DNA from 2 places in the Erwinia sp. 009765445 genome. Region 2 is predicted to be linked to the other one. Evidence: predicted binding sites of a transcription regulator. Region 2 holds the regulator's gene; the other holds the start of a gene.

Region 1 (3,419 bases), on a different contig from region 2:
TCATGTCGCTGGCGGAAACCGTTGCCGCCGCATGGCGATCCGGACAGGATGTGGGAAGCTACAATATTCTGCAGCAGTATCAGCAGCGGCGGCAGCCGGATGCCGCGGCAACCATTGGCATGACAGACAGTCTGGTCAGATTGTTTGCTAATCGCTACATACCGCTGGTGGTGGGACGAAATCTGGGCCTGATGGCGATGGATTCCCTGCCGCTGGTGCGTAATTTGCTGGCCGAGCGCACGTTGGGCTGGGTTGAGCGTTAAGGAGAGAGCAGTGATGCAAACCTATGATGTGATCGTTGCCGGAGGCGGCATGGTCGGTCTGGCTGTGGCCTGCGGCCTGCAGGGCAGCGGGATGAAGGTGGCTGTGCTGGAAAGAGAAACGCCGGTTGCGCTGGCTGACGATGCTGCGCCTGCGCTGCGGGTTTCCGCAATCAATGCCGCCAGCGAACGCCTGCTGCTGCACCTGGACGTCTGGAGCAGCATTCTTGCCAGTCGTGCCAGTGCCTATCACGGCATGGAAGTCTGGGATCGCGACAGCTTTGGGCAGATTGCCTTTGATGACGCGCAGCAGGGGCTGGCGCATCTGGGGCACATTATTGAGAATGCGGTGATCCATAAGGCATTGTGGAACAAAGCCAGTGAGCTGAGTGATATCACGCTGATTTCGCCAGCTGAGCTGCAGCAGGTGGCTTTTGGGGATAACGAAGCATTTGTGACCCTGAATGACGGCACGATGATGAGTGCCCGACTGCTGATCGCAGCAGACGGCGCCAACTCGTGGTTGCGCAACAAGGCGGATATCCCGCTGGCGTTCTGGGACTATGAGCACCACGCGCTGGTGGCCAACATCCGTACTGAGAAGCCGCACGATGCCGTCGCGCGTCAGGTTTTCCACGGCGAGGGCATTCTGGCTTTCCTGCCACTAAGCGATCCGCATCTCAGCTCCATTGTCTGGTCCCTGCCGCCGCAGGAAGCGACACGTCTGCAATCAATGCCGGAAGAGCTGTTCAATCAGCAGCTGTCTGTGGCCTTCGATCTGCGTCTGGGTTTGTGCAACGTTGAAAGCGAGCGCAAAACTTTCCCATTGATGGGGCGTTATGCTCGTAATTTTGCAGCACATCGTCTGGCGTTGGTGGGAGATGCGGCACACACCATTCATCCGCTGGCAGGGCAGGGAGTGAACCTCGGCTTTATGGATGCGGCAGAGCTGATTGGTGAAGTGAAGCGTCTGCACCAGCAGGGCAAAGATATTGGTCAGCACCTCTATCTGCGTCGCTATGAACGCAGCCGCAAGCACAGTGCGGCAATGATGCTGGCAGGGATGCAGGGCTTTCGTGAGCTGTTTAATGGCAATAACCCGGCGAAAAAACTGCTGCGGGATATCGGTCTGAGCCTGGCCGACAATCTGCCGGGCGTTAAGCCGCGTCTGCTGAAGCAGGCGATGGGCCTTAACGACCTGCCGGAGTGGCTGCGCTAAGCTGTCTGATCAGGGTAGCGCAATGCTGCCCTGACTTCACGCTCTCTGCCGCTTACCTTTTTTCCGGGGAAATCGCGGTCAGTATTTCCCTGTCCATCCTTCCGGCAATATCTTTTTTCCAAATTGACCCTGATTAGGTGTGTAGCCTGCACACCTCCTTCGTCGTTGAACCCGCTATTCCCTGTGCCCCATTTTGGGTCATCGTTTGAAAAATTCTAATTTAACCGCTCACTTCGCATTATATTTTTTTATGCATTATTTATTTTAGTGCAGCGGGATTTCAGCCGTCAGGGGCCGATTCGCTATTTTTAAACTGACTTTTTTATTGATTACTGCCGTTTATGTGCGGTTTGGTGCAGATTTGTGGTGAAAAATGCTGGAAACTGACCAGCGTCTCCGCGCTGCACCATAACGATTCGACCCCGTTTAACTTATGGTTAATGGCCGCATTCGGTGGTAAGTTCAGAGCCTGGGTAACGTTTGCGCCAGGCGTGATTTTGCCAGGGCAGGCACCGGACAACCAGCAAAGCACAGGAATGATATGACTCAGCAGACCCCCTTGTTCGAACAACATCAGGCTTGCGGCGCACGCATGGTGGATTTCCATGGCTGGATGATGCCGCTACACTATGGCTCCCAGATGGATGAACACCACGCGGTCCGTACCGATGCCGGTATGTTTGACGTGTCGCACATGACCATTGTCGACCTGCGTGGAGCCCGCACTCGCGACTTCCTGCGCTACCTCCTTGCCAACGATGTCGCCAAACTGGCCCAGCCAGGTAAAGCCCTGTACACCGGAATGCTGAATGCTTCCGCTGGCGTAATTGACGATCTGATTGTTTACTTTATGACCGAAGACTTTTTCCGTCTGGTGGTCAACTCTGCTACCCGCGAAAAAGATCTGGCTTGGATCACCCAACATGCTGAGCCGTTTGGCGTGCAACTGACTGAGCGTGACGACCTGTCGCTGATTGCCGTGCAGGGCCCGAATGCTCAGGCCAAAGCACAGAGCCTGTTTAATGATGCCCAGCGCCAGGCCGTCGCCGGTATGAAGCCCTTCTTTGGCGTGCAGGCAGGGGAGTTGTTTATTGCCACCACGGGTTACACCGGTGAAGCCGGTTATGAAATTGCGCTGCCAAACGATCAGGCAGCAGATTTCTGGCAGAAGCTGGTCGCTGCGGGCGTGAAGCCAGCTGGCCTGGGCGCACGTGACACCTTGCGTCTGGAAGCGGGGATGAATTTATACGGTCAGGAGATGGATGAGGGTATATCTCCGCTGGCCGCCAATATGGGGTGGACCGTGGCATGGCAGCCTGAAGATCGTGATTTCATTGGTCGTGAAGCGCTGGAAGCCCAGCGTGAAAAGGGCACCGAACAGCTGGTCGGCCTGATCATGACCGAAAAGGGCGTGCTGCGTAATGAACTGCCGGTGCGTTTTACCGATGCCCAGGGCAATCTGCAGGAAGGGGTGATCACCAGCGGCTCCTTCTCTCCCACTTTAGGGTGCAGCATTGCGCTGGCCCGCGTCCCTGCGGGGATTGGCGAACAGGCTATCGTACAGATCCGCAACCGTGAAATGCCGGTGAAAGTCACCAAACCGATTTTTGTTCGCGCCGGTAAACCGGTCGCATAACAGGGCAATTAAGCCGCGGGCGGCCCCTGACGGCAAGCCGCCCAATAATAACTTCAGGAGAGCTGGCGATGAGCAATGTACCAAATGAATTGAAATACCGTGACAGCCACGAGTGGGTGCGTAAAGAAGCCGATGGCACCTACACCGTCGGGATTACCGAACACGCCCAGGAACTGCTGGGCGATATGGTGTTTGTTGATCTGCCGGATGTGGGCAACACCTACAGCCAGGGCGATGACTGCGCCGTGGCCGAGTCCGTAAAAGCGGCCTCTGATATCTATGCCCCGATCAGCGGTGAAGTGAT
Region 2 (3,419 bases):
GCCAGTGAAGACCAGCGTCGCAAGCGACGTCCGGTTAAAGCCAGCTCTACCAAGAAAACGCCCGTTAAAGTCATTTCCGGCAAGAAAGTTAAAGAGTCCAGCCCGAAAAAGTCCCGCTTAACCTCTGTTCAGAAATTTAAACTCAAAAAACGAGACTCTCTTAAAACGGCCCCGGCAGAACGTGAAAAGCTGGTGTACAAAAGACGCTACGGTCGCCATCGCGGCAATCCGGTCGAAGAGACTGAAGATCTGACCTACGGTGCAGCAGCCCCGCTGAAGCTCAGCAAGGCACACCGTGCCCGCTATCAGAAAGCTCGTGAAACGGCGATGAACAAACTGATGGGGCAGTTGGGTAAGCCGTACCAGTGGGGTGGCACCTCACCAGAAACCGGTTTCGACTGCAGCGGCCTGGTCTGGTATGCCTATAAAGACCTGGTGAAGTTTAAAATCCCCCGCACTGCCAATGAAATGTATCACCTGCGCGATGCGGCTAATATCAAACGTGGCGAGCTGGAAAAAGGCGATCTGGTGTTTTTCCGCATCAATGGTCGCGGCACAGCTGACCACGTTGGCGTGTATCTGGGCAATGGTAAATTCATTCAGTCACCGCGCACCGGCAAGGATATTCAGGTTAGTGCTCTGAGCGATGATTACTGGCAGCGCCACTATATTGGTGCCCGCAGGATGATGACGCCGAAAACGATTCGCTAACAGGTCGGCAGAAGAGACGGGGCCGTTCTGATGAGCGGCCCGTAAGGCTTAGTGCATTACTGCGGTAAAACTGAAAGCGACAATCATCAGCAAAGCGCAAACGGTTGTCAGTATTGAAAACTTCAGATCGGTATCCATCACGACTCCTTAATACCCTTACAGTTTATAACGTCATCGATTTTCCCATACTTGTCGGTAAAAATCTCGTTTTCTGTGCTCAGGCTTGTTAGAATTCTTTTTTTCGTTGCGCAACCCCCGGCAGACTGCGTGCCGCGTGCGCAATGACGGGTTGAAATACCCTTTTTTCCTTCCTGACGTCTCCGGAATCCACCGCAAAAAGTGCCCCCAGACGTCCGGTTTTTGCGTATCCAGGCAAACGTTTAACAATATGCTTATCAGTACGTTACGATAAGTGCAGGAGTAGCTAGTTAATGGCAACAATAAAAGATGTGGCCAAACGTGCAGGGGTGTCCACCACCACTGTCTCCCACGTCATCAATAAAACCCGCTTTGTCGCTGAAGAGACGCAGGAAGCCGTATGGGCCGCAATCAAAGAATTGCATTATTCTCCCAGCGCTGTCGCCCGCAGCCTGAAGGTTAACCATACCAAAACCATTGGTCTGCTGGCCACTTCCAGCGAAGCGCCCTATTTTGCCGAGATCATCGAAGCAGTGGAGAACTGCTGCTTTGATCAGGGTTATACCCTGATCCTGGGCAATGCCCATAACGATCTGCAAAAGCAGCAGGCATATCTGTCGATGATGGCGCAAAAGCGCGTCGATGGTCTGCTGGTGATGTGCTCGGAATATCCGGAGCCGCTGATCACTATGCTGGAAAACAATCGCAATATCCCAATGGTGGTAATGGACTGGGGCGAATCACGCGGCGATTTCACCGATACCGTGCTGGATAATGCCTTTGAAGGAGGCTATATGGCGGGCCGCTATCTGATTGACCGCGGTCACCGTGATATCGGGGTGATCCCGGGACAAATGGAACGTAATACTGGCGGTGGCCGCCATGCCGGTTTTCTGAAAGCACTTTCCGAAGCGGGAATTTCAGTTCGAGATGAGTGGCTGGTACAGGGAGATTTCGAACCAGAGTCTGGCTACCGTGCCATGCAGCAGATTCTGTCTCAGAAGCAGCGCCCCACGGCGGTCTTCTGCGGCGGCGATGTGATGGCCATGGGCGCCATCTGCGCGGCGGATGAGATGGGCCTGCGCGTACCGCAGGATATTTCGGTGATCGGTTATGATAACGTGCGCAATGCCCGCTATTTCACCCCGGCGCTGACCACGGTTCACCAGCCTAAACAACAGCTGGGCGAAACTGCCTTTGCAATGCTGCTCGACCGCATTACCAGCAAGCGCGAAGAGCCACAAACCATTGAAGTGCATCCCAACCTGATCGAACGCCGCTCGGTGGCAGACGGTCCGTTTGTCGATTACCGCCGCTAGACGTTAAGGGCGGAATGAATCCCACCCTTACAATCGTGCAGATCTCAGTTGAGGGGAGAATTTATTCGCCCCTCAGGTTTCTTCCCGCAGCCACTCACTGTTCATCGTGCCGGTTTCCCCCAGATACTCCAGCAGCCAGCTCAGTGCTGGTGAAGCCTGCTGCTCCGCCCAGCTGACGCAGCATGGGCTGTCCGGAAATACTGACTCAAGCGCCAGCTCAACCAGTTCCCCGTTCTGCAAAAATGGCCGGGCAAAATGCCCCGGTACCATTCCAACACACAGCCCGGCCAGCAGACAGTCAAACGCACTTTCCCAGTCCGGCACCACCAGCCTGCGCTGATTATCCAGCGTCCACGTAGTCCGTTTGGGTAAAGCACGGGAGGTATCTTCCAGCACCAGTGAGGGCCAATCGCCAATCTCCTCATCGCTGACCTCCCCCTCCAGCTGAGCAAGTGGATGATCGGCCTTCACCACACAGCGCCAGTTCAGCATCCCCATATCGCGGAAGGCGAAGCGCCCCCCCACCGGGATAGCCTGGGTTGCGCCGATTGCCACATCCACCCGCCCGTCGGCCAGTGCGTCCCAGACGCCGTTAAACACTTCCGACGTCAGATGCAGCTCCATATCAGGAAAATGGCGGTAAAAATCCACCACCAGCTGGCGGCTCCTCGCCGGTTTAACAATGCGGTCGACAGCGATATTGATCTGCCCCCGCCAGCCATTAGCGACCTGCTGACACTGACGCCGGGTGGAAAGCATTTTTTTGATAACACTACGCCCTTCCTGACTAAAAAGCCGTCCGGCATCCGTCAGCACCACATCGCGGTGACGCCGCTCAAACAGAGGAACAGCCAGCCACTCTTCCAGTTGACGGATGGTATAGCTGATAGCAGAAGGCACGCGGTGCAGCTCTGCCGCCGCCGCCGTGAAACTCCCGGTGCGCGCCACGGCATCGACCACTTCAAGGGAATGTTCTGACCACATAATTTGCCTGCAATTTTTTTGAACGCAACCTGCAAATATTACCGTTTCACAAGCGCTTTGCCACTCAATTACACTGCGCAGCGTTTCATTCACCTGATAAAGAGCAACAGAATGCCATCTAAAGGATTTATTATTTACCTCGCGCTGCTCAGCGTTGCAGGTTTTCTCGCCACTGATATGTACCTGCCAGCTTTTGGTGTTATGCAGCAAGATTTGCTGACTGAAGCTGGAGCAATCAGTGCCAGTCTGAGTCTGTTCCTGGCCGGA

What was found. Region 2 encodes PurR, which represses purine synthesis genes. Its sites were predicted from a motif close to CANGCAAACGTTTGCNTG; they were not measured.
Region 1: a site for PurR is predicted at 1,949-1,966, ahead of gcvT (glycine cleavage system aminomethyltransferase GcvT). Genes of this name have one in related genera too.

What each region holds. Positions count from the first base shown of each region.
Region 1 covers NZ_JBYUWC010000004.1:149,768-153,186, forward strand. The annotation lists gene ubiH (2-octaprenyl-6-methoxyphenyl hydroxylase) at 1-263, shown strand, start outside; gene ubiI (FAD-dependent 2-octaprenylphenol hydroxylase) at 277-1,479, shown strand; gene gcvT (glycine cleavage system aminomethyltransferase GcvT) at 2,021-3,115, shown strand; gene gcvH (glycine cleavage system protein GcvH) at 3,184-3,419, shown strand, end outside.
Region 2 covers NZ_JBYUWC010000010.1:74,349-77,767, forward strand. The annotation lists gene AC3Y5R_RS12745 (C40 family peptidase) at 1-711, shown strand, start outside; gene cydH (cytochrome bd-I oxidase subunit CydH) at 760-849, opposite strand; gene purR (HTH-type transcriptional repressor PurR) at 1,143-2,168, shown strand; gene punR (DNA-binding transcriptional activator PunR) at 2,241-3,152, opposite strand; gene punC (purine nucleoside transporter PunC) at 3,264-3,419, shown strand, end outside.